Regions from separate parts of the Ureibacillus sp. 179-F W5.1 NHS genome, predicted to be linked through region 3. Evidence: riboswitches for the same ligand, from Rfam matches in the RefSeq annotation. Region 3 holds a riboswitch; each other region holds the start of a gene.
The links. Region 3 has a riboswitch for preQ1 ahead of ACH0B5_RS13435 (QueT transporter family protein). Riboswitches for the same ligand answer to the same signal wherever they lie in the genome.
Positions count from the first base shown of each region.

Region 1 (3,283 bases), on a different contig from region 3:
CTTTGCTATGTCCAGTTCTTGTGCCAACATTTCTTTGTTGCTAATTTTCGAATCCTGCGTCAATTCGTTTTCGTTAAACTGTTCTACTACTTGATATGGAATCAAATTCATTTTACGCTCCATTTTTCTCCCTCCCTATAGGATTAAATTGAAGCCAATTCATGATGTTATTAATAGTTTAACAATTCTGTATATTATTTCATAGTAACTTTTGGAGTGTTTCTATCTAGTAGAAAATAGCGATAAAAATAGACTACTAATTGGTTACATGAATATTAACAACCATCCATATAATTAAAGTTCCATTTATAAATTCAAAAAAACAGCACCTCTTCATCATTAAAGAGTGCTGTTATATTTCCATTACATTTGGTTTTAAAGAAGAGCGCTACACACCTCTTTTATTTCCCCAGATGAGTGTATGTAGCTGCGGTAGTACTTTTACGTTCTTTAATTCTTCATCCATCATTACTTGATTAATTAGCATTTGATATTTCTCTAATAAATGGCTAACTAATCGCGTATTGTCTATCGAGGTGATGTCATCATTTCCAACCTGAAGATAAAAAGGAATGGTCGGATATCGGCGATGAACTTCTTTAGCATAATCATAATCCTCTTGGTTAAATATAACGACTTTAAGTGATATATGTTGATTGCTATTTCTACCTCTTAGTCTCTCTAAAATAGTAGAGAGCATAGAGAAATCTGTCATCATTTTAGAACTAGGAGGCTTTGGTGAAATGGTTAGTTCATCGATATCATACAACCAATCTTGCCATTTACTTCCCTGTGTCTCCACGCCAATCTTTATATTATTCTCTTTTAAAAGGGCAATAAGTGCATCCAAATTACGAAGAAGCGCAGGATTTCCTCCTGAAATGGTGACGAATGAAAACCCATTTCCTCCAAGGCGTTTCAACTCAGCCCAAACTTCTTGCGCTGTCATTTGAACGATAAGATGCTTGCCAGTGCCATCCCATGTAAATGCTGAATCGCACCAAGAACAAGAATAATCACAGCCAGCAGTGCGTACAAACATCGTCTTCTGGCCAACTACCATCCCTTCACCTTGAATCGTGGGACCAAAAATCTCTATAATAGGTAATTTACTCAAACTCCATCCACTCCCTTCTTGCCTCAGCATAGCTTGTAGGAGTTTCATACAGCCTGATAAATTCCACACGTGCACCATGATATCGTTGTTCATCGAGCAAGGCTTCCTTCAACTTTTCGTAGATCCAAACGACGATATTCTCTGCAGTCGTATTCATCGGTGGCAATGTCTCGTTTAAATAGTGATGATCTAAATAAATTTCAATTTTTTGTTTCCAAATGTCCTTAATATCCCCAAAATCAATCATGAGACCACGTTCGTCAGTAAACCCACTTAATCCTAAAACAGCACGATACGTATGGCCATGTAAATTTTTACACTTTCCCTCATAATCATGTAAGTGATGTGCAGCATCGAAAGTAAACTCTTTGCATACAAGCACACGTTTCGAATGGTATTTTAATTGACTTCTTTGAATATCTTCATCCATTTTTTGTAGCTTATCAACAATTCTAAAATTAGGCATGTTTTCAAAATTCCCTCCCTGAAAATATTCCCGAAATTTTTCAAGAGAGGCGCTAACAATCTTTCTATTAAAACGTATGCATTCAACAAAAAAAGCCACGTCCTTTATGGACATGGCGAATTGTCATGTTTCCATAGTTTTTTATAGAGGGTATAAGCTATGAACCTCTCCCGTTCAAATCCGGGCATTCTTTTATGAATATAGTATATAAAATTGACAGTAATTTTCAAATAAAAATCCCATATATTTTTTGAACAGGACTTTTAAATTTATTTAGCAATAGAACCCGAACTTACTTGTGATACGGTTCCCCTTTAATTATTCTAAAGCTACGATAAATTTGTTCAACTAATACTAGTTTCATTAGTTGATGGGGAAGGGTCATTTTTCCAAAGCTTAATTTTTCATCCGCGCGTTGTAACACATCTTCATGTAAACCTAGGGAACCACCGATTACGAAGGCGACCTTACTTGTTCCGTATGTCATGAGAGCTTCTAAATCCTTTGCCATTTCTTCTGAAGATTTCATTTTCCCGTTAATCGCTAAGGCAATGACATGCATACCGTCATTGATTTTGGCCAAAATACGCTCGCCTTCTTTTCGTTTCACGATTTCCATTTCGGCGTCGCTTAATTGTTCTGGGGCCTTCTCGTCTGCCACTTCAACTAGTTCCACTTTGGCGTAAGCACCTAATCGTTTCACATATTCTTCAATACCCATCTTCAAATACTTTTCTTTTAACTTTCCGACCGAAATGATCGTGATATTCACAGCTTATCCACCTTTACAAAACATTCATAATCTTATTTCCCAACAATGAGCTTTTTAGTAACCCAGTTCCCTTTATTAGCATTAGACCAGAAAATAAGAGCATTTTCGCTTAAGCTATTATTAGAAAATTTAAATATAAACAATTTATCCACGTTAATATTTCATTTACAAACAACTTATCCACAAAAGTTATGCACATATCCACAAGCTCATTCTACATATTGTGTAAAGTTATTTACTTGATACAACATATGTTGCTTGCTCTTCACAGTAAGAACACTTTGTGGATAACTTTTCATCTTCTGAAAGTTGCTCCATAATCGGAAACTCTTTTGTCTCTGCTACAAGCATATCTAAAGCGTGATTTATATGGGTTTCACAGCTATATGTTTTCATTATTTCATGCCTCCTTAATTTCTGAAATTTCCACAAACTTATTCACAATTTGTTCTATGTTATCCACAAACCATTGTATCAAACAAAAAACGAGTAGGAAAGAAAAGGCTTTTCTTCCACTACTCGTTGTGTAAAACTTTTGTTTGTATTATTTAGTTATCCACAAGTTTTGTTATAAACGATTCAATATTATACACTTGTTCCTTCAGTTAACTTTAATTTTAAATCCACTAATTTTCCTTGACGATATACTTTTAATAATAATGTATCTCCAATGTCCGTTTCATTGTATAAGTGTTGACGAAGATCGATGGAGTTTTCAATTTTTTGACCGTCCATTTCAACGATAACATCATACTGTTCGATGCCTGCATTATCTGCAGCTGAACCTTGCACTACTTCTGAAACAACGACTCCTGTTGTTACTTCAGCAGGTAATTTTAATGTTTGTTGTTGATAGAATGCTGGTACATCTGTTAAATCTAATAAACCAATACCCATTGTAGGACGTTTTACTTCACCATTACGTTCT
Region 1 covers NZ_JBIQFG010000015.1:16,022-19,304, forward strand. The annotation lists gene ACH0B5_RS08925 (endonuclease I family protein) at 1-30, opposite strand, end outside; gene queE (7-carboxy-7-deazaguanine synthase QueE) at 389-1,117, opposite strand; gene queD (6-carboxytetrahydropterin synthase QueD) at 1,110-1,583, opposite strand; PreQ1 riboswitch class I at 1,711-1,757, opposite strand; gene rlmH (23S rRNA (pseudouridine(1915)-N(3))-methyltransferase RlmH) at 1,876-2,355, opposite strand; gene ACH0B5_RS08945 (CxxH/CxxC protein) at 2,587-2,751, opposite strand; gene ACH0B5_RS08950 (S1C family serine protease) at 2,941-3,283, opposite strand, start outside.
Region 1: linked by a shared signal. The riboswitch ahead of queD (6-carboxytetrahydropterin synthase QueD) and the one ahead of ACH0B5_RS13435 (QueT transporter family protein) in region 3 are both predicted to bind preQ1.

Region 2 (3,283 bases), on a different contig from region 3:
AACCTGCATTGAGCGAGAGCTCAGGTAGGTTATTTTTTTTGATTTACTGTAATCACAGTCACAATTAAAGTGGCGAAGGCCACGGAAAACATTAATGTTTCAGAAATAGACAAGGCATCACCGCCTCTCTGTAAAGGAGTTCCGCCAATCGTCCTTTTAAATTTTTTAGCTATTACACCTACATTATAGCACATATGTTCGTATTTTAAAGGGTATAAGGTTGTATTTTATAGAATATGGAAAGATATCCAACGAAGGAAAGGATATGAATGTACTCTATTTTTAATGCTAGCAAGCCCTTTTAACTTCTATTTGTAAATAATTTCAACGCATACTTTGCTCCATATTGAAAATAATAAGCGGAAAATGAATGAAAAGAAGGTAGAACGATGCGAAAACGTCTCCACATTCTAATTATAATGTGTATACTTCCTTTTGTTGTAGCTTGTACGGATAACGGTGATGATACCCCAGTAGAAGCAAAGGAGAATGACGGTAAATTCAATAACTCGTCTAGTAGCAAAATCGATTCATTACTTAAGGAAGTTTAACAACTTTTCCCTTTTTTACTCGAAGGCTTCCTTTTATTCCCTTTTCAAGTATACTTAATAGTAAGAGAATATTATTATGAAGTAATGAAAAGGGGATTCTTCATGTCTAAAATACCTATAATCATTGACACAGATCCGGGAATAGATGATGCAATGATGTTAACATACGTCTATGGAAATGATGATGCTTTAGATATTCGTTTAGTTACAACAAGCTCAGGGAATATCTCCCAAGGAAAATCCAATCATAATGCACGGGTCTTTTTAAGTTACATTGGGGCTAATGTAGAAGTTGCCCGTGGATTAGAAAGTCCTTTCCTTCGTAGATTGGAAATAGCAGAAGATATCCATGGAGAAAGTGGTTTTGGAAACGTCCAGTTTTTAACGCCTCCACTTCCAGTGAGCCATCGTCCGGCGGTGACTGCAATGGTGGAGACGATTTTAAGTAGCGATGAAAAAATAACGATTGTCGCAACTGGTCCTTTGACGAATATCGCGGCATTACTTGTTGCCCATCCTGAAGTAAAAACGAAAATTGAAAGGATTTTATGGATGGGGGGAGCAGCTGTAGGGGGCAATGTTACACCAACGGCAGAATTCAATGCATACGTTGACCCGCATGCTGTCCAAATTGTGTTTAATTCAGGGATTCAAGTTGTAATGAGTGGTTTAGATGTAACTCATAAAGCCTTTATTACAGTGGATGAAATCAAGCGATTAGAAGATATGGGGACGGAATTTACACAAAAGCTCCATGAAATGGTGACATTTTATCTTGATCAAATTGAAAAGACACCTTTTCATGAAGAAAATTATGATCAAGTAGTTCATTTTCATGATGTAGTGCCAGTGATGTATTTATTGCAACCTCACTTGTTTGAAGGAACCGACCACTTTGTGGAGGTGGAGTTAGAAGGTAAAGCAGCGGGTGCTACTATCGTAGATTATTTGAATCGTACAAACAATAAACCAAATGTTCATGTTCTACATAACGTTGAACGGGAGAAGTTTGTTGAAGAATTTATGAAGGCTGTGGAAAATATTTCGGAACGCCTCACAAAATTTTAATTGACCAATGCCCCTTCATCCTTTATTCTATTCAATGAATAGAATGCCCGGCGAACGGGAGAGGTTCATAGCTGATACCCTCTATAAAAAACTATGGAAACATGACGAATGATGCCATGTCCATAACTGGACATGGCTTTTATGTTTTTATAAGAGTTTTATAGAATATGAACTTCTCCTTGTTAATTGTTGGGAAACATTTGCAAGGAGGATTTTTTATGTCTGGCCGTAACCATGAAGAAGGTTTAAAAGATTTAACATTATTAGGAAACCAAAATACACAATATTCATTTGATTATGCACCGGAAGTATTAGAAGCGGTAGATAATCTTCATTCCAATCGGGATTATTTCGTGAAATTTAATTGTCCGGAGTTTACGAGTTTATGCCCATTAACGCATCAACCAGACTTTGCGACGATGTATATTTCTTACATTCCAGATAAAAAGATTGTAGAAAGTAAATCGTTAAAATTGTACTTATTTAGTTTTAGAAACCATGGTGATTTCCATGAAGACTGTGTCAATATTATCATGAACGATTTAATCAAATTACTAGACCCTCGTTACATTGAAGTTTGGGGTAAATTTACGCCACGCGGAGGAATTTCGATTGACCCTTGGTGTAACTACGGGAAACCGGGAACGAAATATGAAGAGATGGCTCATCATCGTTTAATGAACCATGATTTAAATCCTGAAAAAATTGATAATCGTTAAGAATGAAATTAAATAAAGAGGTTATTAGCGACCCTCTATAAAAAACTAAGGAAAAACAGCATTTTTCTTAGAATGCTGTTTTTTCATTAATAAAGGAGATTTTTTCACATGAAGCAGGGAAAAGCCGTTGTTGTATTTAGTGGAGGACAAGATAGTACAACTTGTTTGTTTTGGGCAAAAGAACGCTATGAAGAAGTGGTAGCTGTAACCTTTGATTACGGTCAAAGGCATCGGCTTGAAATTGACTGCGCAAAGGAAATAACGAAAGAATTAGGGATTGCTCATCACATGTTAGATATGTCGCTATTGAATCAGTTAGCACCGAACGCTTTAACAAGGGGAACTATTCCAGTGGAAGATGGGGAAGGTGGCGAATTACCATCAACCTTTGTGCCTGGGCGTAATTTGTTGTTTCTATCCTTTGCTGGGGTGTTGGCAAAACAAATAGGGGCGAAACATATTGTTACAGGCGTTTGTGAAACAGATTTTAGCGGCTATCCCGATTGCCGGGATATTTTTATTAAGTCGCTAAACGTTACGTTAAATTTATCAATGGATGATACTTTCGTCATTGAAACACCGTTAATGTGGCTTAATAAAGCGCAAACGTGGGAATTGGCAGATCAGCTCGGTGCCCTTGAATTTGTCCGCGAAAAAACACTCACTTGTTATAACGGAATAAAGGCGGACGGTTGTGGGGAATGTCCAGCTTGTAAGTTGCGTAAAAGAGGTTTAGATGAGTACTTAAACTCGAAGGTAGAGTCTTAAAAGACCAAGTTTTTAATTGAAATTTAAGGAGTAGTAAAATGAGAATCATATTTTATTTATTATCAATTGTCGTTGCCAATGTGGTGACGGCTGCCTTTGCACCATTGCAATTTGGAATGTTTATCGTTCCGATGGGGACGTTGTTTGTTGGAGCGACGTTCATTTTCCGGGATTTAG
Region 2 covers NZ_JBIQFG010000019.1:37,158-40,440, reverse strand. The annotation lists gene ACH0B5_RS10210 (hypothetical protein) at 390-551, shown strand; gene ACH0B5_RS10205 (nucleoside hydrolase) at 654-1,619, shown strand; PreQ1 riboswitch class I at 1,674-1,720, shown strand; gene queF (preQ(1) synthase) at 1,838-2,338, shown strand; PreQ1 riboswitch class I at 2,350-2,393, shown strand; gene queC (7-cyano-7-deazaguanine synthase QueC) at 2,447-3,106, shown strand; gene ACH0B5_RS10190 (VUT family protein) at 3,145-3,283, shown strand, end outside.
Region 2: linked by a shared signal. The riboswitch ahead of queF (preQ(1) synthase) and the one ahead of ACH0B5_RS13435 (QueT transporter family protein) in region 3 are both predicted to bind preQ1.

Region 3 (3,283 bases):
AGATGGTGTTGCTTCCCCATTTAAGATTTTCACTGCCATTTCACCAGCTTCATAGCCGATATCATAATATTCAAAACCGTAAGCACCTAAACCACCACGGGCAACCGAATCTAATTCTCCTACCATAGCTGGAAGTTGATTCGAATTCGCTACGTCAATAACTGACTCCAAAGCAGAGACAACGGTATTATCCGTAATGATATATAGAGAATCTACTTTCCCTACTAATGATTCCGTTGCTTGTTTTACTTCTGCTGAAGTGGAAACTGCTGCTTCGACCAACTCAAGACCAGCTTCTTCTAGTAACGTTTTCATTTGTTCAACTTGGGCAACGGAATTTTGTTCACCAGTGTTATAGACGGTACCTACTTTTTTAGCACCTAGTTCAGCCTTAAGGAAAGCTACTGTATTCGCAATCGTATCTGGATGTAAGTCAACTGTACCCGTCACATTACCACCTGGACTTTCCATTGAGTCAATTAATTCTGCACCTACTGCATCTGTAACAGAGGTAAATATAATCGGGATATCAGATGTTGCTCCTTTTACAGCTTGAGCTGATGGGGTAGAGTTAGCAAAAATCAAATCAACACCGTCATTCACTAAATTTTGCGCAATCGTTGTATTCATACTCGGATCGTTTTGGGCGTTTTCTTCGACAAATTCGACTTCTAATCCCGCCTCTTTTAAAGCTGCTTTAAACCCTTCTGTTGCCTCATCTAATGAAGGATGCTCTACGATTTGCGTAATCCCTACTTTGAAAGTTTTCTCCCCTTCTGATGTTCCAGCATTTGTACCATCTTTTGTATCAGTAGTTGTTTCCCCTCCGCCACAAGCGGCCAATAGTATTACTAATCCTAACGATAACAATGAGCGCTTTTTTGGACCCTTTTTCATTCTTTCTCCCCCTACTTCCCTTTCAAATTCCACTCAACATATGAATTTTCTAATATATTTAATTATTCTAAAAATTTTAAGTTTAACGATTATATTACATTGCTAACCTATGGGAGTCAACAGCATTAAATAGCCTCTTACTTACAATTTTCATAATTACTACTACAAGAAAAATAATTTGTCGCTTTAAACCGTTAAAGTACATAGTTTTTATGAAGAATTCATTATTTTAAAAAAATATAAAAAATGTGACTAGTTTTCGACATTTTCCTATTTTGTGGACAACTAATCTACTTGTCCTCCAAATTTTATAGTTCATTTGACATATGGAACAAAATATAATAGTATATTTTCTTGTGATATTTTCACCGTGGTTCGAAAACTCCCACGAAAAAAAACTAAGGAGAATGAATATGAAAGTTAAATTTATTGCCACAACTGGGATTATTGCGGCTCTTTATATGGCTGTTACCCTTTTAGTTGCACCCTTTGGATTTACAGAAATCCAATTTAGAGTTTCAGAGATGTTTAATCACCTAGTTGCCTTTAACCCTCGTTATATGCTTGGGATTATTATTGGTGTATTTATTGCCAATTTATTTTCCCCCCTCGGCATTTACGATTTAATTTTTGGCGTCGGTCAATCGGTTATTACACTAGCCATTTTTATTTTCATTTGTAAGTTCGTAAAAAACATTTGGCTACGTTTAATGATTAATACATTTTTATTTACTTGTACAATGTTCATCATTGCCTTTGAATTAAACATCGCCCTTAAACTTCCATTTTTATGGACTTGGTTTACATGTGCCGTTGGTGAATTCGTTGTACTTGCTGTAGGTGCCCCTATTATGTACCTATTAAATAAACGATTAAATTTCAAAGATTTAATATAACGTCTAAACCGAGAATTATCTTTCTCGGTTTTTTTCATACAATTTTCCTCTTCGATTTTTCTGAAAATATTGACAAGGATTAAATTTAAGTCTACAATTCTACTTAATTAATTGTTCGGATACGGTAGTAGGTCGCGGGAGCGTGACCACCGTTTGAGCAAAGCAGAGTTTAGATGAGAATAGCTGAGAAAAAATTGATGAATAAGAATAGTAGCGATTTCAGGCGCTTTAGAGAGCTAGTGGTTGGTGTGAACTAGTGCGTACATTTCGTGAATGGGCCTTATGAGAGCAACTAGCGTTAGTTAGTTGACGTCTTTCCTACGTTACAAGGAAGTGTTGGAAGTGCTTTTTTACTTCTTAACACGCCAAGGTGGAAGTATTTTTATGCTTCAACAGAGGTGGCAACGCGGTATATATCGTCCTCTACAAAAGGAATTCCTTTTGTAGAGGACTTTTTTATTTCTCTAACCTGCTAATTTTAATTTTTAGGAGGATGAAAAATAATGGGGATTCAATCATTTACAAACCAAGTCAAGGAAATGAACAATTTATCCTTTGAAGAAATGCTTCAAGCTGCTGAATGCATATTTAATGAAGAAACTCCAAAAGAGGATATTGCAGATCTTTTAATCGCATTAAGTAACAAAGGTGAAACAACGGAGGAAGTAGCAGCCCTTGCGACTGTTATGAAATCGAATGCCCTTCCTTTACCATTGCCTGAAGGAAACTATCTTGATAACTGTGGTACAGGTGGGGATGGTTTAAAAAGCTTCAATATTAGTACTACGTCTGCCTTCGTATTAGCCGCAAATGGTGTATCTGTCGTGAAACATGGTAATCGTAAAATATCTAGTGCATCTGGAAGTTCTGATGTACTACAAGCTTTAGGAATTCATACAGAGTTTTCTATAGAAGATTCCATTGATTTATTACAACGAGAAGGAATTACTTTTCTCCATGCGCCAAACGTTCATCCAAAACTAAAACGAATAGGTGAGATTCGACGAACTATTGGAAAACCAACGATTTTTAATATGGTGGGCCCTTTAACAAATCCCGCAAATTTAACAACGCAGCTCGTCGGCATTAACCGTCCTGAATTTGTTAGCCAGTATGCAGAAGCCCTTCGTATTTTAGGTCGTCAACGGGCAATTGTCGTTTCTGGTTCACAAGGGATGGATGAAGCATCGTTAGATTCCAATAATACGTTCGCCTTATTAGAAAAGGGAGAAATTAAACCATTTTCAATCGACATACAATCCCTTGGCTTAACCCCCGTTTCCATCACGGCATTACGCGGTGGTACACCAGAAGAAAATGCCGTTATTTTAACAGAGTTATTGCAAGGGAAACAAAGTGTTTATTTTGATGTAGTCGTTTTTAATTCAGCCCTCGGTTTGTTTGCCCACGGTACCGTTGACTCGGTAAAAGATGGGGTCGAACTTGCACGGGATAGCATTTTATCTGGAAAAGCATTACGTAAACTTGAG
Region 3 covers NZ_JBIQFG010000033.1:10,450-13,732, reverse strand. The annotation lists gene ACH0B5_RS13440 (ABC transporter substrate-binding protein) at 1-897, opposite strand, end outside; PreQ1 riboswitch class I at 1,262-1,305, shown strand; gene ACH0B5_RS13435 (QueT transporter family protein) at 1,311-1,793, shown strand; T-box leader at 1,982-2,220, shown strand; gene trpD (anthranilate phosphoribosyltransferase) at 2,297-3,283, shown strand, end outside.